One region of the Bacillus rugosus genome, then DNA from elsewhere that is predicted to be linked to it. Evidence: riboswitches for the same ligand, from Rfam matches in the RefSeq annotation. Region 1 holds a riboswitch; each other region holds the start of a gene.
What was found. Region 1 has a riboswitch for S-adenosylmethionine ahead of M0696_RS08465 (phosphoadenylyl-sulfate reductase). Riboswitches for the same ligand answer to the same signal wherever they lie in the genome.

Region 1 (7,316 bases):
CAAATCAGGAGGCGGCAGTCACTATATGAAAAAAGCGTATTTGACAGTATGTTCTAACCAGCAAATTGCAGACCGGGTGTATCAAATGGTTCTGAAAGGGGAGCTTGTCCAAGGGTTTACAACCCCGGGACAGTTCCTCCATCTTAAAGTGAGCGAAGCGGTTACGCCTCTTTTAAGAAGGCCAATCAGCATTGCCGACGTCAACTTTGAAAAAAATGAAGTCACTATCATTTATCGAGTAGATGGGGAAGGCACAAGACTCTTGTCGCTCAAGCAGCAGGGGGAGCTTGTGGATGTCCTCGGACCCTTGGGTAATGGCTTTCCTGTTAATGAAATCCAACCTGGAAAGACGGCTTTGCTGGTAGGAGGCGGTGTAGGTGTGCCGCCTCTCCAAGAGCTGTCGAAACGCTTGAACGAAAAAGGGGTAAAGGTTATACATGTGTTAGGCTTCCAATCGGCAAAGGATGTTTTTTACGAAGAAGAGTGCCGGCAGTATGGAGACACGTATGTGGCAACAGCTGACGGAAGCTACGGGGAAACCGGATTTGTCACAGATGTAATAAAACAGAAAAATCTAGAGTTTGACATTCTCCTCAGCTGCGGGCCGACACCGATGCTGAAGGCGTTAAAACAGGAATATGCCCATAAAGAAGTTTACCTTTCCATGGAGGAACGAATGGGTTGCGGAATCGGCGCATGCTTCGCGTGTGTGTGCCATACAAACGAAAGTGAGACATCCTACGTAAAAGTATGTCTCGACGGACCTGTATTTAAAGCTCAGGAGGTGGCACTGTAATGCTAGAGGTCAAACTGCCTGGACTTGAATTGAAAAATCCGATCATCCCTGCATCAGGCTGCTTCGGTTTTGGAAAAGAGTTTGCACGTTTTTATGATTTATCTTGTCTCGGAGCAATCATGATCAAAGCTACGACAAAGGAGCCCCGCTTCGGGAACCCGACGCCTAGGGTAGCTGAGACTGGCGCTGGAATGCTAAATGCGATCGGTCTCCAAAATCCGGGCCTTGAACGCGTTTTGCAAAATGAGCTGCCGTGGCTTGAACAGTTTGATACGCCGATTATTGCCAATGTCGCAGGTTCTCAAGTCGAGGATTACGTTGAAGTCGCAGAGCATATCAGTAAAGCGCCTAATGTTCATGCACTTGAATTGAACATTTCCTGTCCGAATGTGAAGACAGGCGGGATCGCTTTTGGCACGAACCCTGAAATGGCTGCTGATTTGACGAAAGCGGTTAAAGAGGTTTCAGATGTACCTGTTTATGTAAAGCTTTCCCCGAACGTGGCAAACATCACAGAAATTGCGTCAGCGATCGAAGAGGCGGGAGCGGACGGTCTTACGATGATTAACACATTAATCGGCATGAGGCTCGATTTAAAATCAGGCAAGCCGATATTAGCTAATAAAACAGGCGGACTTTCCGGTCCTGCCATAAAGCCGGTTGCCATTCGCATGGTGTATGAAGTCAGCCAAGCGGTCAATATCCCGATTATTGGAATGGGAGGCGTGCAGACGGCCGAAGATGCCTTAGAATTTCTTCTCGCGGGAGCAAGCGCGGTCGCTGTCGGAACAGCAAACTTTGTGAATCCTTTTGCATGCCCGGACATTATTGAACAGCTTCCAGCTGTTTTGAGTCAATACGGCTATCAATCAATTGAAGAGTGCATCGGAAGGAGCTGGAACCATGAAAAACAACCTGCCCATCATCGCGCTTGATTTTGCATCAGCTGAAGAAACGCTAGCGTTCTTAGCGCTCTTTCAGCAAGAACCGTTATTTGTAAAGGTTGGAATGGAACTTTTTTATCAAGAAGGGCCATCAATAGTCAAACAATTAAAAGAAAGAAATTGCGAGCTGTTTTTAGATTTAAAGCTTCATGACATCCCGACCACTGTAAACAAAGCGATGAAGCGCCTTGCCGGTCTCGGAGTGGATCTCGTCAATGTTCATGCGGCCGGAGGCAAAAAAATGATGCAAGCAGCTCTGGAAGGCTTAGAAGAAGGAACGCCGTCCGGAAAAAAACGCCCGTCACTTATCGCGGTAACCCAGCTGACAAGCACATCTGAACAAATTATGAATAATGAACTGCTGATCGAAAAGCCTCTGATCGACACGGTTGTACATTACAGCAAACTGGCAGAAGAAAGCGGGCTCGATGGAGTGGTCTGCTCTGTTCATGAAGCAAAAGCCATTTACCAAGCGGTGTCGCCTTCATTTCTCACTGTCACTCCGGGGATCAGATTGTCAGAGGACGCTGCGAATGACCAAATCCGCGTAGCGACACCCGCGATTGCAAGAGAGAAAGGTTCATCAGCAATTGTAGTAGGACGCTCGATTACAAAAGCGAAAGACCCGGTAAAAGCCTATGAAGCTGTCAGACTCGAATGGGAGGGAATCAAATCATGAAACAAATCATTGCAAAACATCTATTAGACATCCAAGCTGTATTTTTACGCCCGAACGAGCCATTTACATGGGCAAGCGGCATTTTATCGCCAATCTACTGTGACAACCGCCTTACGCTATCTTTCCCTGGGGTCAGAAATGATGTAGCCTCAGGCATCAGTAAGCTTGTCGAAGAGCATTTTCCTGATGCTGAAATGATTGCGGGCACAGCAACAGCCGGTATTCCTCATGCTGCTCTGGCGGCTGACCGTTTGAACCTTCCGATGTGTTATGTGAGAAGTAAACCAAAAGCGCATGGAAAAGGCAATCAGATTGAGGGAGCTGTGCAAAAGGGGCAAAAAACTGTCGTCATTGAAGACTTAATCTCAACAGGAGGAAGCGTACTTGAAGCTGCGGCAGCTTTACAAGCGGCTGGCTGCGAAGTGCTCGGTGTCGTCTCAATCTTTACGTACGGGCTCCCTAAAGCGCAGGAAGCGTTCACGAAAGCAGAACTGCCATACTACTCATTAACTGATTATGATACGCTCACAGAGGTCGCGCTTGAAAACGGGAATATTCATTCAGACGATCTAGAAAAACTGAAAACGTGGAAACAAAATCCCGAGTCAAAAGATTGGTTTAAAAAATAAAAAATAAATTTCGGTGATGTATAGAGGCTTCAAAGCCTTTCTGTACTTGAAAACAGGCCTCGCGGCCTGTTTTTTTATTATTCCTATAAAAAAAGTCGGGTTGACTTATGTTAGAATTGTGCTAAAATTTACTACAAATCTAAAAACTTATCAAGAGCGGCTGAGGGACTGGACCTATGAAGCCCGGCAACCTGCATAGTTTGTAAGGTGCTACTTCCAGCAAAATGAATTCCATTTTGAAAGATAAGGGCTACATGCTGTTCCTGTCTTTCTTTCCGCCGGATTGAAAGTTTTTTATTTTAAGAGGAAAAAAGGCTGTCTGTGATAACAGCAGCCGCGCATCACATTACAATTGGGAAAAGACAACCGGCAGAAAGCTACTGTTTGTTTGTCTCCGAAAGGAGGAAAGAAGAAATGTTAACGTACGATAATTGGGAAGAGCCAACGATTACATTTCCGGAAGACGATCCTTATAAAGGAGCGTTGTCAGTTTTAAAGTGGGCATACGGCCATTACGGCGACCAGCTTGTTTATGCCTGCAGTTTCGGAATTGAGGGAATCGTTCTGATTGACTTAATTTATAAAGTGAAAAAAGACGCAGAGATTGTGTTTCTTGATACAGGACTTCATTTTAAAGAAACCTATGAAACGATTGAACGAGTGAAGGAACGTTATCCGGGTCTAAATATCATCCTGAAAAAACCAGACCTTACCCTTGAGGAGCAAGCCGCAGAACATGGTGACAAACTGTGGGAAAGAGAGCCGAATCAGTGCTGCTATCTTAGAAAGATCGTTCCTTTAAGAGAGGCGCTTTCAGGACATCCAGCCTGGCTTTCCGGCCTGCGCCGCGATCAAGGGCCAAGCCGTGCCAATACGAATTTCTTAAACAAAGATGAAAAATTCAAATCAGTAAAAGTATGCCCGCTTATCCATTGGACTTGGAAAGACATTTGGAGATACACATCCCGGAATGAGCTTGACTACAATCCGCTTCATGACCAAGGATATCCTAGTATTGGCTGCGCGCCTTGTACGGCTCCTGCTTTTACTGCAGAGGATTTACGTTCAGGCAGATGGAATGGTATGGCGAAAACAGAATGCGGACTGCATGAATAAGGAGCTGCAAAATGGAACTAGCCGCTATTTTATTTAGCTTGTTTTTCGCGATGAATATTGGTGCTAGCGGCGCTGCAGCTTCGATGGGAGTTGCTTACGGCTCTGGAGCCATCAAAAAGAAAACCTACGCTTTGATCCTATGCGCAGTCGGTGTGCTGGCCGGGGCGGTCATTGGCGGGGGCGAGGTTGTAAAAACCATCAGCTCCGGGATTATCCCCGAGCAGACGATTACACTGACGATTGTTTGCATTATTATTGGAGCAGCGGCGCTTTCGCTTTTTACGGCTAATCTCCTCGGCATTCCTTTGTCGACAAGTGAAGTAACAGTCGGCGCAGTTGTCGGCGTGGGAGTGGCTTACAAAGTATTGTTTGTGAACAACCTTCTGGTGATTGTGTCGTTTTGGGTTTTTGTCCCGCTGTTCGCTTTCGGTTTCACATATTTCGTATCTAAGCTGTTTCGTTATTTTAAGATTGAAATTAAATCTTCTAAAAAGCAAAAAATTCTTGGCATTGTTTTGTTAGGTGCCGGATTTTTTGAAGCATTCTCTGCCGGCATGAACAACGTGGCGAATGCCGTTGGCCCGTTAGTAGCGGCCGGTGTGCTGGATGTAGCGAAAGGAACCTTGTATGGGGGAGCTTTTGTGGCTCTAGGCGCGCTGTTATTAGGACGGCGGGTGTTAGAAACAAACGGGAAGAAAATTACGAGATTCTCAAAAGGAGAAGGCATTCTCTTATCCGGTACAGGAGCCGGACTGGTGATCATCAGTTCTGTATTTGGGATGCCGGTGCCCTTGGCGCAAGTCACGTCATCGTCTATTATCGGAATAGGCATGGCGAAAAACGGTCCGAACGTGTTTCATAAACAAGTTGTGCAAACGATGCTGAAGGTATGGATCGTATCGCCGTTTTTATCTCTATCAATTTCTTATCTGCTTGTATCCTTGTTTTTAAAAGCGGATTATTATTCAATCTTTATCATGGTAAGTGTGCTTTTAGCGACGGGCGGTGCCGTAAGCCTGACGAAGGCCATTCGTAAAGAGAGACGCTCTGTCCACGAACAAGGCGGGGGAATCTGATTATTAATCTGAGTTATTTTATATGTTAACTAGGAGGAAATCGATATTATGAGCTTAGCACCACACGGAGGAACATTAGTAAACAGAGTAAATGAATCATATGATGTGAGCAGCATTCAAAAAGAAATTGAACTTGATTTAATTTCTTTTGCAGATTTGGAATTAATCGGAATCGGCGCATACAGCCCGATCGAAGGCTTCTTCAATGAAAAAGATTACGTATCTGTTGTCGAAAACATGCGTCTATCTTCTGGTATTGTCTGGTCTCTTCCGATCACGCTTCCGGTTGATGCGCAAAAAGCAGAGGAACTGTCAATCGGTGAAACGGTTAAATTAACGTATGAAGGAGAAACATACGGCGTTATCCAAATTGAAGACTTGTATGTTCCTGACAAACAAAAAGAAGCTGTCAATGTGTACAAAACGGATGAGCAGGAGCACCCGGGTGTTAAAAAGCTGTTCAGCCGCGGCGATACATACGTCGGCGGACCAATCACATTGATTAAAAAAGCTTCAAAACAGTTCCCAGAGTTTACGTTTGAACCAGCGGAAACAAGACGCCAGTTTGCGGAAAAAGGCTGGGAAACCATTGTCGGTTTCCAAACAAGAAATCCTGTTCACAGAGCGCATGAATACATTCAAAAAACGGCTCTTGAAACAGTAGACGGCTTGTTCTTGAACCCTCTGGTAGGCGAAACAAAATCTGATGACATCCCAGCTGATGTGCGGATGGAAAGCTACCAAGTGCTTCTAGACAATTACTATCCGAAAGACCGCGTGTTCCTCGGCGTTTTCTTAGCGGCGATGCGTTACGCAGGACCGAGAGAAGCGATTTTCCACGCGCTTGTCAGAAAGAACTATGGCTGCACGCATTTCATTGTCGGCCGCGATCACGCAGGTGTAGGTGACTATTACGGAACATATGAGGCACAAGAGCTGTTTGACACATTTAAACCTGAAGAGCTCGGGATTACACCGCTAAAATTCGAGCACAGCTTCTTCTGTGAAAAATGCGGAAATATGGGAACAGCGAAAACGTGCCCTCACGGCAGAGAGCATCATGTTATTTTATCAGGCACTAAGGTAAGAGGCATGCTGAGAGACGGTGTACTGCCACCTGCAGAATTCAGCCGCGCAGAAGTCGTAGAAGTGTTAATCAGAGGGATGAAGAAAAAAGAAGAAGCAGGCGTATCTTAAGGAGGACTGGCAGTGACAAATCGCGATATCGTATGGCATGAAGCCTCTATTACAAAAGAAGAGTACCAGCAAAAAAACAAGCACAAAAGCTCCATTCTCTGGCTGACAGGGTTGAGCGGTTCAGGCAAATCAACGATTGCCAATGCCGCTGCGAGAGAATTGTTTGAGCTGGGCTACCAAGTCATTGTGCTGGATGGAGATAATATCCGTCACGGCTTAAATAAGGATCTTGGCTTTTCTGATGAAGACCGAAAAGAAAACATCCGCCGAATTGGAGAGGTGGCAAAGCTTTTTGTTCAGCAGGGCACCATTGTGATTACTGCTTTTATCTCTCCTTTCCGCAAGGACAGAGAGCAAGTTCGCCAGCTTGTGGAAGCAGGCGAATTCAATGAAGTATACATTAAATGCGACCTCGATATTTGTGAACAAAGAGATCCGAAAGGGCTCTATAAAAAAGCAAGAAACGGGGAAATTCCGTTCTTTACAGGAATTGATTCTCCTTATGAAGAGCCTGAAGCACCAGAGCTCGTTCTTGATTCAGGACAGCATGACCGTGAAGCGTGCAAGAGCCAGCTGATCGAGTTTGTCAAACAAAAATTGAGCTGAATATGATCTGCTGTGTTCTTCTCAGAAGGCGGAATGCAAGCTAGAACAACACCACAGCGAATGTTCTGGAAGAACTCGAATAGATCGGGGGAAATACGATGGGGAAAGTATATATTGTAGGAGCGGGTCCCGGTGACCCTGATCTGCTGACAATTAAAGCGCTGAAAGCCATTGAAAAAGCTGATGTCATCCTATATGACAGATTAGTAAATAAAGAGATTTTAGAATATGCCAAAGAGCAAGCAGACCTGATCTACTGCGGGAAGCTTCCAG
Region 2 (7,316 bases), 1.9 Mb from region 1:
ATGCGTCCTTTGCCTACACAGTTGACGGCGGCCCGCTCGGTGAGCTTGAATACGAAAGCTTCAATGCCGCTGCCGCAAAAATCACCATCAAAGGCAACAACGTACATCCCGGAACGGCAAAAGGGAAAATGATCAACTCTGCGAAAATCGCAATGAAGCTCAACAGCCTGCTGCCGGCAGACGAAGCGCCTGAATATACAGAAGGCTACGAAGGCTTCTACCACCTGCTGTCGATTCAAGGGGATGTAGAGGACACAAAACTCCACTACATTATCAGAGACTTTGACAAAGATCACTTCCAAAGCAGAAAAGAAACAATGAAGCGTGTTGTTGAAGAACTTCAAAACGAATACGGCCATGACCGGATTCAGCTTGATATGAACAACCAATACTACAACATGAGAGAGAAAATTGAACCTGTCATTGAAATTGTCAACATTGCCAAGCAAGCAATGGAAAACCTCGGCATCGAACCGAAGATTTCTCCAATTCGCGGCGGCACAGACGGATCCCAGTTGTCCTACATGGGACTCCCGACACCAAATATCTTCACCGGCGGGGAAAACTTCCACGGCAAATTTGAATACATCTCAGCCGATAACATGGTGAAAGCCGTAAATGTCATCGTTGAGATTGCAAAACTGTTTGAAGAACAGGCGTAATACCAAAAGCCAGTCCAAAAAGGGCTGGTTTTTTTGCGTAAATATGAAACATTTTTAATCCATTCTCCGTAAAACAAGTATCAACACATGAGGAGGAAAAACAATGACAAAACATGCTATCGCTACAAAGAGTCTATTGAAAAAATGGATTATGACCAGGCCGCTTAAAATGCAAAAGAAATCGAGCCCATTTCAAAAAATCAGAAAAATGTTCAAACGCTTCTTCTGATCAGTCATCCTAATCCCCAAAACTACAATCTGCATTCCCCCGTACCGCCCAAATGCTCCGTAATTTGGGTTTTTTGTGTTTGATTCCGAAAAATAGGGTATAAACCTAACAAGCAAGAAAACAGCACCCAAAAACAGAAAAATAGAATTATGTAAATTTAGGTTAAAAGTTGTATAAAGGAATTTATTTTATCGTCGATAGTAACTATAGAACCAATCACCACATGAGCAATCACCAATTTGCAAGACTATTTTCAGGTTATCAGGTTAGACTGTTTTTGAGGGGCAGCTATTTATTTTTAACCAATTTGGAATTTTTTGAATACTTTTTGACGTTTTATCCGTACAATAGAGAATACCAAAACTTTTTTTGGGAGGAATGTATAATGATCCTTTTTATTATCATCGCATTATGCGGCTATCTTCTTTTTTCTTTCAGCAAGGACAATCGCCGCAAACCGCAAAAGACAAGCCCTCTTCCAGCAGCCGCACCTCATCACAACAACCTAATCGACCTTGACGCGATCCGCCAAAAACGCCGGATGCATCTTTCCTAATACTATATTTCAAAAGAAAGGCTGCTGAACGATGCAGCCTTTTTTAATTTAGAAACATTAATTACTCGTAAAAAACGGTCAGCGCGTTTCTGGTCACTAGATTGGAAACTTGAAACCTTTTTGCCCCCTGGCCGTAATCTCTTATAAGGCAAATCAAAAGGAGACTTCAGCAATGATCGAATTATTTATGAAACAAAAGATGTTCTCGTTTAAAGATGCATTTCACATTTATGACCGGGATGAACAAGAGACATTCAAGGTCGAGGGCCGGTTCTTTTCGTTAGGGGACTCGCTACAAATGACAGACTCAACCGGAAAAACACTCGTTTCCATAGAACAAAAAGTAATGTCTTTATTGCCGCGATATGTGATTTCAATTGGCGGGGAAACAGTTTGTGAGGTCACGAAGAAACTGACGTTTTTCAATCCAAAATTTGAAATTTCTAAGCTCAACTGGGAAATTGATGGTGACTTGTGGAAGGATGAATTCCAGCTGACAGATGGAAAGAATGTCCGGATGTCGGTGAGCAAGAAGTGGCTGAGCTGGGGTGATTCGTATCATCTGCAGATTGCAAATGAGGAAGATGTGCTGATCTGCACAGCCATCGCTATCGTGCTTGATATGGTATTATATGACGATGAAGATGAAAGTATTTTCTAAAAAGGCATTGACAATTGAGCCAAAAGTAATAATATTAAGATAATTGAAATCTGAATATGAAGATTACCTTATCAAGAGAGGTGGAGGGACTGGCCCTATGATACCCGGCAACCGCTGTTTCAAACAGAATGGTGCTAAATCCTTTAGAACATTGCGTTCTTGCAGATGAGGCGGAGATTTGACCATTCAAGCTCTTCCTTACTCAAAGGAAGAGCTTTTTTTATGCTCAACACATTACAGAAAAGAGGCGAATGACATGGCTCAACAAACAAATGTTGCAGGACAAAAAACAGAAAAACAACACAAAGCTCCTTTCCGTGCCGATCATGTCGGCAGTTTACTGCGATCTGCTCCGATAAAAGAAGCCCGGCAGAAAAAAGCGGCCGGCGAGATCACCGCTGATCAGCTTCGTGATATCGAAAATCAAGAAATCACCCGCATTGTAGAAAAACAAAAAGAAATCGGTCTCGATGTGGTAACAGATGGGGAATTCCGCCGATCTTGGTGGCATTATGATTTCCTGGAAGGGCTTGATGGTGTGGAACCGTTCATCCCGTCTGAAGGGATTCAGTTCCATAATGCGAAAACAAAAGCACGCAGCATCAAAGTGACGGGAAAACTCGATTTTACGAGCCACCCAGCGCTTGTCGATTATCAATTTTTACATGAGATTGCCGGCGACGCGACCCCAAAATTGACGATTCCGAGCCCGAATATGCTGTTTTTCGGTGAAAAGGCGGATAAAGGGTTTTATGACGACCAAGAGGAATACTTTCATGATCTGGCCCAAGCGTATAAAAAAGCAATCAGAGCTTTCTATGATGCTGGATGCCGCTATCTTCAGCTTGATGATACGTCATGGTCTCTCTTCTTTGAGGAAAAAGGCAGAGAGGTTGTTCGGGCGCTTGGCGGCGATCCAGAAACATTGCCTGCCTTGTTCGCCAAAACGATTAACGATGCAGTAGCAGACCGGCCTGATGATTTAGCAATCACGATGCACATTTGCCGCGGCAACTTCCGTTCAACATGGGCGGCATCAGGAGGCTATGATGCTGTAGCTGAAACGATTTTGGATGGCTTACATTTGGACGGGCTGTTCTTAGAATACGATGATGACCGCTCCGGAAATTTTGATCCGCTCCGTTTCGTGAAACGCAAGGATCTCCAGATTGTACTCGGCTTGATCACATCGAAAAATGGAGAGCTTGAAAATCCTGAGGATGTGAAACGCCGAATCAATGAAGCGGCGCGCTTTGTGAGCCTGGATCAGCTGTGCCTCAGCCCGCAGTGCGGTTTCGCCTCTACTGAAGAAGGCAATCTTTTGACAGAGGAGCAGCAATGGGCGAAGCTGCGCCATGTCATCGACATCGCCAACGATGTGTGGAGATAATCTATCATTGACAGAAACAGAAAATGTGTGAATAATAGATACTATCAGAAAATTTCATAAAAAGGTTTTCCTTATCAAGAGAGGTGGAGGGACTGGCCCTGCGATACCCGGCAACCGCTGTTTAACAGAATGGTGCTAAATCCTTTAGAGCAATGATTGCTCTTGAAGATAAGGTTGAGATTGTCACACAAGCTCTTCCTTATCCAAAGGAAGAGCTTTTTTATATTCGAATGGAAAGAAGGAATGAACAACATGTCACAACAAACAACACCCGCAGAACAAAAATCACTTCAAAGAAAAAAACCGCCGTTTCGCGCGGATCAAGTCGGAAGCCTGCTGAGGTCTGAGCCCGTCAAAAAAGCACGGCTGCAAAAAGCGGCAGGCGAGATTACAGCTGAGCAGCTTCGCCAAATCGAAAACGATGAAATCATCCGCATTGTGGAAAAACAGAAGGAAACCGGCCTGAACGTGGTGACAGACGGTGAATTCCGCAGAGCATGGTGGCATTTTGATTTTCTGGAAAACCTGGATGGCGTTGAGCCGTTTACTCCTGAGCAGGGCATTCAATTTCATAACGTACAGACAAAAGCACGCGGCATTAAAGTCACAGGTGATATCGACTTTTCAACTCACCCAATGCTTGAAGATTACTCATTTCTCCATAGCATTGCCGGTGACGCGACGCCAAAGATGACGATCCCAAGCCCGAATATGCTGTTTTTCCGCGGAAAACTGGAAAAGGATGCATACAAAAACGACTATCATCTTTTCCAGCACGATGTATCCAAAGCATATAAAAAAGCGATTCAAGCGTTTTACGACAGAGGCTGCCGCTACCTTCAGCTTGATGATACAGCTTGGGCTGTTTTCTTATCTGAAAAAGGATTAAAACAAATCGAAGCGTTCGGAACAACGCCTGATGAGCTTCGCCAGCTGTTTGCGAAATCGATTAACGACGCGATTGCCGACCGTCCGGATGACTTGACCGTAACAATGCATATTTGCCGCGGCAACTTCCAGTCCACTTGGACAGCGGAAGGCGGCTATGACGCAGCAGCCGAAACCATTTTTGACGGTTTGAACCTGGACGGGCTTTTCCTGGAGTATGATGATTCACGCTCAGGCGGATTTGAGCCGCTCCGTTATGTGAAGCGCTCTGATCTTCAGCTTGTCCTTGGATTAGTGACATCTAAATTCGGTGAGCTTGAACATCCGGACGATGTAAAACGCCGTATCGAAGAAGCATCCCGTTATGTGAGCTTAGATCAGCTTTGCCTCAGTCCTCAATGCGGATTCGCTTCAACTGAGGAAGGCAACAAGCTGACTGAAGAACAGCAATGGGCGAAGCTGCGCCATGTAGTTGAAATCGCTAACGATGTTTGGAAATAAGCAAAGAAAAAACACACTTGATTCCCTGGCGGAGCAAGTGTGTTTTTTATGTTATTGAGCGGTGTAGCCCCCATCAAGGACAACAGCCTGCCCGGTGACACCCTTCGCTTTCTCGCTTGCCAAAAAAATTGCATAATCCGCAATTTCCTTTACGGAAAGCAATCGTTTTTGCGGCACAAGCGGAAAAATGACCTGTTCAAGCACGGAGTCGTAAGGGACATTTCTTGTTTTCGAAAGATCGCTCAGCTGATTGCGGACAAGCTGTGTATCGACATAACCCGGACAGAGCGCGTTGACTGTAATGCCGTGGGGCGCGCCCTCCAGCGCCCCGACCTTAGTCAGCCCAATGACGCCGTGCTTGGCGCTATTATAAGCGGATTTCCCCGCAAAGCCGACTAAACCATTAACAGATGCAATATTAATGATTCTGCCAAACTGCTGTTTTTTCATGATCGGAAAAACATGCTTCATCGCGATGAAGGGCGCCGTCAGCATGACCTTGATCAGCTGTTCAAAGGTTTCTGTCGGAAACTCCTCAATCGGAGCGACGTGCTGAATACCGGCATTGTTCACCAAAATATCCAAGCGGCCATATCGTTTTTGGATGGTGTTCACCGTATCAGCGACTTGCGCTTCCTTTGTCACATCACACGGAATGGCTGCTGCGTCAAAGCCTTCTTCTGTAAGCTTGGAAGCGGCCTTTTCGCACGCTTCCTGATGAAGGTCCGAAACGATGACGCTAGCGCCTTCACGGGCGAATTCCCTCGCGATTTCGAACCCGATTCCGCCAGCTGCTCCTGTCACCAAGGCGACTTGTTTTTTCATGTCAAACTCCTTCCCATTAAGAATTTTGTTTGATCACAGACTGGCTGACAGCGAAATCGGCTTCTGTTTTTTCATAAACCTCTTCAATTGTGACACCTTCCTGAAGCTCAGTCAGTGTCATGCGGCCGTTATCAAAATCAAAAACAGCCAAATCCGTAATCAGCCTGTGCACGACTTTCTGGCCTGTCAGCGGAAGGGAGCATGTTTTTTTCACCTTCGACTCGCCATGCTTATTGACATGCTCCATGATGACAACGATCCGTTTCGCCCCGTTGACGAGATCCATGGCGCCGCCCATCCCTTTTACCATCTTTCCGGGGATCATCCAATTGGCCAAATCACCCTGCTCCGAAACCTCCATGCCGCCAAGGATAGCCAAATCGATATGCCCGCCTCTTATCATTGCGAATGACTCAGCGCTGTCAAAATAGGAAGCGCCCGTCACTTCAGTGATTGTTTCCTTTCCTGCATTGATCAAATCCGCGTCTTCCGTTCCTTCCAGAGGATACGGGCCGATCCCGAGCAAGCCGTTTTCTGACTGAAGCATGACGTGAACGCCATCGGGTATCTCATTTGCGACAAGCGTCGGCATTCCAATCCCAAGATTGACGTTCATGCCATCCTTGATTTCTAGTACAGCCCGTTTGACCATTCGTTTTCTCGCTTCCTTCATTTCGCACCACCCTTTCCCGCCGCTTGCTGAACGGTTCGCTTTTCAATCCGTTTTTCATGGCTCGCGCCAAGCACCACATGCTGTACGTAAATTCCCGGTGTGTGGATGTGATCTGGATCGAGCTCTCCCGCTTCCACGATTTCTTCCGCCTCAGCAATCGTGATCTTGCCTGCCATGGCGGCAACAGGGTTGAAATTTCTCGCCGTTTTCCGAAAGACCAAATTCCCCATAGTATCCGCTTTCCACGCTTTGACGATCGCCACATCGCCGGCAATGCCTCTCTCCAGCACATACGTCCGGCCGCCGAATGTTTTATGTTCTTTTCCCTCGGCTATTGAAGTGCCAACGCCTGTCGCCGTGTAAAATCCCGGTATGCCCGCGCCGCCTGCACGAATTCTCTCAGCCAGTGTTCCTTGGGGAACAAGCTCGACCTCAAGCTCTCCGCTTAAAAACTGCCCCTCAAAAATTTTATTTTCGCCGACATAAGATGCAATCATTTTCTTGATTTGCCTATTAGCCAAAAGCAAACCGAGCCCCCAGTCATCGACTCCGCAATTGTTGCTGACAACGGTTAAATCCTTTGCTCCCTGATCTCTTATCGCCAAAATGAGCTGTTCAGGAATGCCACATAGCCCGAATCCTCCTGCGATCAGCGTATCTCCATCATGAATCAGTTCCGCAGCTTCCTTACTTGATGACAACACTTTTCCCATATTGATACCCCTTTCGTTTTCTCCTACACTAGACCCGTCAGGCTGTAAATCGCGATCACGGCAAATACGGCTGCCGTTTTGATAAGTGTGATCGCAAAAATATCCCGATACGATTGCCGGTGAGTCAGTCCCGTCACGGCCAGAAGCGTGATGACAGCGCCATTATGCGGCAGCGTATCCATGCCTCCTGATGCCATCGAAATGACCCGATGCATCAC
Region 3 (7,316 bases), 1.6 Mb from region 1:
TCTTCAGTCCATCGCATATGCGGCGGAAAAAATTATGCTAGGCGCTTACGATACAGCGATCGCCGGCGGAGCAGAATCCATGTCGCAGGTTCCGATGATGGGGCATGTGACCCGTCCGAACCTCGCATTGGCAGAAAAGGCGCCGGAATATTACATGAGCATGGGACACACAGCCGAGCAGGTCGCGAAAAAGTACGGCGTCTCCCGCGAGGATCAGGATGCGTTTGCTGTTCGCAGCCATCAGAACGCGGCAAAAGCCCTTGCAGAGGGGAAGTTTAAAGATGAGATTGTTCCAGTCGAAGTGACGGTGACAGACATCGGAGAAAACCATAAGCCTCAGGAAAAACAGTTTATGTTTTCTCAGGATGAAGGAGTTCGCCCGCAAACGACGACAGACATCTTAGCAACTTTACGCCCGGCTTTTTCCGTTGACGGAACGGTTACTGCGGGCAATTCCTCGCAAACGAGTGACGGAGCGGCGGCAGTTATGCTGATGGACCGGGAAAAAGCTGATGCACTGGGCTTGGCGCCGCTTGTGAAATTTCGTTCCTTTGCAGTAGGCGGCGTGCCGCCGGAAGTGATGGGAATCGGTCCGGTAGAAGCCATTCCGCACGCCTTGAAGCTTGCGGGGCTTCAACTGCAGGACATCGGCTTGTTTGAACTGAACGAAGCTTTTGCATCACAGGCCATTCAAGTCATCCGGGAGCTGGGAATAGATGAAGAAAAAGTGAATGTCAACGGGGGCGCAATCGCACTCGGACACCCGCTTGGCTGTACGGGTACAAAGCTTACACTCTCATTGATTCATGAAATGAAACGGAGAAACGAGCAATTTGGAGTCGTCACAATGTGTATCGGCGGCGGGATGGGAGCGGCCGGTGTATTTGAATTATGCTAAAGGGGGAAAAAGAAATGGCAAAAAAAGCGGCTGAAGTACAAAAAGGCGGCGGTTTCTTAATCGAGGATGTCACATACGATCAAATGTATACACCGGAAGATTTCACTGATGAGCATAAAATGATTGCGAAAACAACAGAGGACTACATCGAGCAAGATGTTCTCCCTCATATAGATGACATCGAAAACCATCAATTCGAGCATTCCGTCAGGCTGTTGAAGAAAGCGGGCGAACTTGGGCTGCTTGGCGCTGATGTGCCTGAGGAATACGGAGGGCTCGGTCTTGATAAAATCAGCTCGGCACTCATCACTGAAAAATTTTCGCGTGCGGGAAGCTTTTCGCTTTCTTATGGCGCGCATGTCGGCATCGGATCCTTGCCGATTGTCTTTTTCGGAACAGAAGAACAAAAGAAAACATATTTGCCTGGGCTCGCTTCGGGCGAAAAGATCGCGGCTTATGCACTGACTGAGCCGGGCTCTGGATCTGATGCGCTTGGAGCAAAAACGACAGCCGTACTGAATGAAGCGGGAACCCATTACGTGTTAACCGGGGAAAAACAGTGGATTACTAACTCTGCCTTTGCTGATGTATTTGTCGTTTACGCTAAGGTGGACGGCGAAAAGTTCTCGGCCTTTATTGTAGAAAAAGATTTCCCGGGAGTATCCACGGGCCCGGAAGAAAAGAAAATGGGGATCAAAGGATCATCGACAAGAACGCTCATTTTAGATCAGGCTGAAGTGCCAAAAGAAAATCTGCTTGGAGAAATCGGCAAAGGGCATCTCATCGCCTTTAATATTTTAAACATCGGCCGCTACAAGCTGGCGGTTGGCACAATCGGTGCATCTAAGCGGGTAATCGAGCTGTCTGCAGCATACGCAAATCAGAGGCGCCAATTTAAAACGCCAATTGCGAGCTTTTCATTGACACAGGAAAAAATGGCGACAATGGCTTCAAGGCTGTACGCAATGGAAAGCTCTGTCTACAGAACCGTGGGGCTGTTCGAAGACAATATGAGTCAGTTTACGGCCGAAGATCTCAAGGACGGCCGGCAAATTGCCAAATCAATTGCCGAATATGCAATCGAATGCTCTCTTAATAAAGTATTTGGCTCTGAAACACTTGATTATATCGTAGATGAAGGCGTGCAGATTCATGGAGGCTACGGTTTTATGCAGGAGTACGAAGTAGAAAGAGCCTACAGGGATTCGAGGATCAATCGAATTTTTGAAGGCACAAACGAAATCAACCGGTTAATCGTGCCAAGCACTTTCCTGAAAAAAGCGTTCAAAGGCGAACTGCCTCTATTTGAGAAAGCGCAGTCGCTGCAGGAAGAACTCATGATGATTATGCCTGAAGAGCCTGGCAGCGGCGTTTTAGAGCAGGAGAAATATATCGTTAAGCAAGCCAAAAAAATCGCGCTGTTCGCTGCCGGTCTCGCTGCACAAAAATACGGAAAAGCCATCGATCGCGAACAGGAAATTCTCGTCAACGTCGCGGATATTGTCAGCAATGTGTACGCAATGGAGTCAGCCGTGCTCAGAACGGAAAAAGCCATTGCCGCACAAGGCGCAGAAAAAGCGGTGCAAAAGGTGCTGTATACTGAAATTTTCGTTCAGGAAGCCTTTAACGAAATTGAAGCGCACGCGAAGGAATCTCTTATCGCAATGGAAGAAGGAGATTCACTCCGCATGATGCTTTCCGCTTTGCGCAAGCTGACGCGCGTAACTCCTAAAAACGTCATTCAGAAAAAACGCGAAGCAGCAGCGGGCGTTTTCGAGGCTGAAAAATATATTGTCTGATTGGCCAAGAGCTCCGCATGCGCGGAGCTTTTTTAAGAAGCACTGTTTTAGGTTTTTAAAACAAACTGTGTTAAAATAACCTCGATTATTTTATTGAGGGGGAAGAAGATGTCGTTAACTTTTTACTGGTACCCTAAATGCGGAACGTGCCGCAAAGCAAAGAAATGGCTTGAAGAGCATGGGAAAGAAATAAACGAAATACATATTGCAGAGCAGCCACCAAGCAAAGAAGAACTAAAAGCGATTTATGAAAAAAGCGGGCTGGATCTCAAGAAATTTTTCAACACGAGCGGCATGAAATACCGCGAGCTGAATCTCAAGGAAAAGCTGTATCACATGTCGGAGGACGAACAGCTTGAACTGCTGGCTTCAGACGGAATGCTGATCAAACGGCCGCTTACAACAGACGGCGAAAAAGTGACAGTCGGTTTTAAAGAAGACCAATTTGAAGAAAACTGGGCTTAATGTAAATTTTTTTTGAAAAGTGTGGTATCTTCTTATTGTAGTGCTGTAAAAAATGGAGGGATTCAATTGAGCATACCTAAAGATTTGCGTTACTCAGGAGAACACGAGTGGGTAAAAGTTGAAGGAGAAAAAGCCAGAATCGGAATTACGCATTTTGCCCAGTCCGAGCTAGGCGACATCGTGTTTGTCGAGCTTCCTGAAGTCGGCGCTGAAATCAAAGCGGACGAGCCGTTCGGCAGCGTTGAATCCGTTAAAACGGTATCTGAGCTTTATGCACCGATTAACGGAACTGTTGTGGAAGTAAACGAAGATCTTGATGACAGTCCGGAATTCGTTAACGAATCTCCGTACGAAAAAGCATGGATGATCGTCGTTAAGCCGTCTGACGCTTCTGAAATTGAAAAACTGATGACAGCAGAGCAATATGAAGAGATGACACAAGAAGACTAAAACAGGATAGCTGTAAAGGCAATTGGACACGCTAACGTTATGGGAGGTGTCCAATATGGCTTTCAGCAAACATAAGCTCGATGTCACCAATGATGTGACAGGCCGCTTTCAAAATGGCCGGCTCTCGTTATATCATGAAAATGAGATGATTGGCCAAATGACAAGCATGAATGAATATGAGCTTAAGTCCGGTTATTCCTTTGAAAATGAGAAATTTTATAAGACAGCTGATGTGGTCTCAGGAAACGACGAAAAATATGTGGATTGTGACTACGAAAACGGCTGGTGTTAATGTTGGCGGTGAATTTCACTGCCTTCTTTTACAATCTGAACGTTTCAAATATGACGCGGCAGGTGAAGAAGATGAAGATGGATGAGCTGGAAAAGGTTATGATTGTTGAAGGGAAAACAGATAAAGAGAAAATCGAAAGCGTCCTGAATGAACCAGTGCGCATTATCTGCACAAACGGAACAATCAGCCAGCTGAAGCTTGAGGAATTGGCTGACGAGCTTTACGATAAAGACGTCTATATATTAGTTGATGCTGATGAATCAGGTGAGAAATTAAGAAAACAGCTGAAAAGAGAATTTAACGAAGCCTGCCATCTACATATCGACAGAGCCTATAAGGAAGTGGCGGCTGCGCCCAGGCACCATGTCGCCTCTGTATTGCTGCGCGCGAATTTGAATGTCCATACTATTTTTCTTGAAAGAAAATCCCGAGGTGTATAGCATGAAAGAACTCCAAGAACATGAACTTGAGCACATTGCAGATGATGTGTATCTCCTTTACTTATATACTCCGTTTTGCGGCACCTGCCAGCTTGCAAGCAAAATGCTGACAGTGGTGAAAGAAATGCTGCCTGATGTCGCCTTCTATAAAAACAATGTCAATTACTCTCCGACATTCGCAAAAGCGTATCAAATAGAAAGCGTCCCTTGTTTTCTGCTGTTTAAAGGCGGAAAAGTGGTCGAAAGAGGATATGCGTTTCATTCGGTTTCTTATTTATATGAGCTGATCAAACAAAAATCATCTTCCGCATCCCATTTATGACATATTTCTCGGCACATTCCAATGAAATTGTCGTTCGTTTTATAAAGGGGTTCTTGCGCCAAAAAGAGAAATGTATGTATGACCAACAAATAGGAGGTTGTACATATGGAGAAAGCGGAAGTTTTAGAAGATGAGTATCAGCATCTGTTTTTAAAACCCCTTTTGAACGCTTCAACATTGCTCATTACCTTCCAAGGAGAAACAGAAGCCTTAACCGTCTCAATAAACGAACAGGGAGAAATGAAGAAAATTTCTCCGCCCCAAACGTCCAACCTGACCTTTTACGGAAACCAAACAGAAATCATTCATTTATTGCACGGAGATATTTCCCTTCAGCACCTGATTCAGAGCGGAAGCCTGAAAGTGAAGGGGTCATTCAGAGCCCTGTTAAAACTAGAAGCTATACTCTGGCTGACGAATGGGTTTTTTCAGAGAATTTTAAAGAATTAAAAAATAGGAAATTATTATAATAGTAAAAGTTGACATCATTTATTTTATTGACATTTAATCATTCGCCATGCTATTCTACATTAAGAATTTCCGGACGAAAAAGACTATATATTTCTCTTATCAAGAGAGGTGGAGGGAAGTGCCCTATGAAGCCCGGCAACCATCAACGCTGTTGAAATGGTGCCAATTCACACGAAGCGTTCAGCTTTGAAAGATGAGAGAAAGGCCATTTTATATAAGCCTTTCTGCTCAAGTGTGCAGAAAGGCTTTTCTTTTGCAGAAAAAACCCGGAAGATTTCTTAGAATAGTGTTAAGGCAGGTGATTGCTTTGATCAATCTTCAAGATGTTTCAAAAGTTTATAAGTCGAAACACGGAGATGTCAATGCTGTCCAAAATGTCTCGCTTTCCATCAAAAAAGGTGAGATTTTTGGAATTATAGGATATAGCGGAGCTGGTAAAAGTTCCTTAATCCGTCTGCTGAACGGCCTTGAGAAACCAACCTCAGGAACCGTGGAAGTGGCGGGAACCAAGATTAATGAAGTAAACGGACGCGCCTTAAGAAATGCACGCCATGAAATCAGCATGATTTTCCAGCATTTCAATTTGCTTTGGTCGCGCACCGTTAGAGACAATATCATGTTTCCTTTAGAAATTGCCGGGGTGAAAAAGAGTGAACGGATCAAGCGCGCCGATGAACTGATTAAACTGGTCGGATTAGAAGGAAAAGAAAAATCTTATCCGTCTCAGCTGAGCGGCGGGCAAAAGCAGCGTGTTGGAATCGCCAGAGCGCTTGCAAACAATCCGAAGGTTCTCCTTTGTGATGAAGCGACATCAGCATTAGATCCGCAAACAACAGATTCAATTTTGGATCTATTGTCCGATATTAATGAAAGACTCGGTTTGACGATTGTGCTGATCACGCACGAAATGCATGTCATCCGCAAAATCTGCAACAGAGTCGCTGTTATGGAAAACGGAAAGGTTGTGGAAGAAGGCGAAGTTCTCGATGTCTTCAAAAATCCGAAGGAAGACATGACAAAACGATTTGTTCAGCAGGTGACAGAGCCGGAAGAAACGAAAGAAACGCTTCAGCACCTTCTTGATGAAACAGGATCAGGAAAAATGGTTCAGCTCACATTTGTCGGTGATTCAGCTGAGCAGCCTCTGATTACAGAAATGATCAGAAACTTCAATGTCAGCGTCAATATTCTGCAAGGGAAAATCTCGCAGACGAAGGATGGAGCTTACGGTTCACTGTTCATCCATATTGATGGAGCCGAAGAAGAAGTGCAAAACGTGATCCGGTTCATTAATGACAAACAGGTGAAAGCAGAGGTGATCACGAATGTTTGAAAAATACTTCCCGAACGTTGATTTAACTGAGTTATGGAATGCGACATATGAAACACTTTATATGACGCTGATCTCTTTACTGTTTGCTTTTGTCATCGGGGTGATCCTCGGCTTGCTGCTTTTCCTGACAAGCAAAGGGAGCCTTTGGCAGAATAAAGCGGTCAACTCTGTGATTGCAGCCGTTGTCAATATATTCAGATCAATTCCGTTCCTTATTTTAATTATTTTACTCTTAGGGTTTACGAAGTTCTTAGTCGGCACGATCTTAGGGCCAAACGCCGCATTGCCGGCGCTGGTGATCGGCTCGGCACCGTTTTACGCGCGCCTTGCTGAAATCGCATTGCGCGAGGTTGACAAAGGTGTTATTGAAGCCGCTAAATCAATGGGCGCCAAAACGTCTACGATTATTTTCAAAGTGCTGCTTCCGGAGTCTATGCCGGCCCTTATTTCTGGCATCACGGTTACAGCCATTGCTTTGATCGGCTCAACGGCAATTGCCGGAGCCATCGGTTCAGGCGGCCTTGGAAACCTTGCGTACGTAGAAGGATATCAGTCTAATAATGCTGATGTTACCTTCGTTGCAACTGTATTTATTTTAATCATCGTCTTTATTATTCAAATCATCGGTGATTTAATAACAAATATTATAGATAAACGATAAGGGAGGATTTACATTGAAAAAGCTATTTTTGGGTGCATTACTGCTTGTATTTGCAGGGGTTATGGCTGCCTGCGGATCAAATAACGGCGCTGAATCCGGCAAGAAAGAAATTGTGATTGCAGCGACAAAAACACCGCATGCGGAAATTTTAAAAGAAGCTGAACCATTATTGAAAGAAAAAGGCT

Region 2: linked by a shared signal. The riboswitch ahead of M0696_RS19840 (5-methyltetrahydropteroyltriglutamate--homocysteine S-methyltransferase) and the one ahead of M0696_RS08465 (phosphoadenylyl-sulfate reductase) in region 1 are both predicted to bind S-adenosylmethionine.
Region 3: linked by a shared signal. The riboswitch ahead of metN (methionine ABC transporter ATP-binding protein MetN) and the one ahead of M0696_RS08465 (phosphoadenylyl-sulfate reductase) in region 1 are both predicted to bind S-adenosylmethionine.

The regions. Positions count from the first base shown of each region.
Region 1 covers NZ_CP096590.1:1,649,899-1,657,214, forward strand. The annotation lists gene carB (carbamoyl-phosphate synthase (glutamine-hydrolyzing) large subunit) at 1-29, shown strand, start outside; gene pyrK (dihydroorotate oxidase B electron transfer subunit) at 26-796, shown strand; gene M0696_RS08450 (dihydroorotate dehydrogenase) at 796-1,731, shown strand; gene pyrF (orotidine-5'-phosphate decarboxylase) at 1,700-2,419, shown strand; gene pyrE (orotate phosphoribosyltransferase) at 2,416-3,048, shown strand; SAM riboswitch class I at 3,193-3,298, shown strand; gene M0696_RS08465 (phosphoadenylyl-sulfate reductase) at 3,463-4,164, shown strand; gene cysP (sulfate permease) at 4,176-5,240, shown strand; gene sat (sulfate adenylyltransferase) at 5,289-6,437, shown strand; gene cysC (adenylyl-sulfate kinase) at 6,450-7,043, shown strand; gene cobA (uroporphyrinogen-III C-methyltransferase) at 7,142-7,316, shown strand, end outside.
Region 2 covers NZ_CP096590.1:3,912,987-3,920,302, forward strand. The annotation lists gene pepT (peptidase T) at 1-662, shown strand, start outside; gene M0696_RS21025 (hypothetical protein) at 766-891, shown strand; gene M0696_RS19830 (hypothetical protein) at 1,169-1,447, shown strand; gene M0696_RS19835 (LURP-one-related/scramblase family protein) at 1,620-2,108, shown strand; SAM riboswitch class I at 2,174-2,280, shown strand; gene M0696_RS19840 (5-methyltetrahydropteroyltriglutamate--homocysteine S-methyltransferase) at 2,365-3,498, shown strand; SAM riboswitch class I at 3,567-3,673, shown strand; gene M0696_RS19845 (5-methyltetrahydropteroyltriglutamate--homocysteine S-methyltransferase) at 3,751-4,887, shown strand; gene M0696_RS19850 (3-hydroxybutyrate dehydrogenase) at 4,939-5,712, opposite strand; gene M0696_RS19855 (3-oxoacid CoA-transferase subunit B) at 5,729-6,385, opposite strand; gene M0696_RS19860 (CoA transferase subunit A) at 6,382-7,098, opposite strand; gene M0696_RS19865 (GntP family permease) at 7,122-7,316, opposite strand, start outside.
Region 3 covers NZ_CP096590.1:3,239,486-3,246,801, reverse strand. The annotation lists gene M0696_RS16535 (acetyl-CoA C-acetyltransferase) at 1-898, shown strand, start outside; gene fadE (acyl-CoA dehydrogenase FadE) at 913-2,697, shown strand; gene M0696_RS16525 (arsenate reductase family protein) at 2,806-3,162, shown strand; gene gcvH (glycine cleavage system protein GcvH) at 3,229-3,612, shown strand; gene M0696_RS16515 (YusG family protein) at 3,668-3,904, shown strand; gene M0696_RS16510 (toprim domain-containing protein) at 3,982-4,344, shown strand; gene M0696_RS16505 (thioredoxin family protein) at 4,346-4,666, shown strand; gene M0696_RS16500 (SCP2 sterol-binding domain-containing protein) at 4,772-5,116, shown strand; SAM riboswitch class I at 5,231-5,337, shown strand; gene metN (methionine ABC transporter ATP-binding protein MetN) at 5,445-6,470, shown strand; gene metP (methionine ABC transporter permease MetP) at 6,463-7,131, shown strand; gene metQ (methionine ABC transporter substrate-binding lipoprotein MetQ) at 7,145-7,316, shown strand, end outside.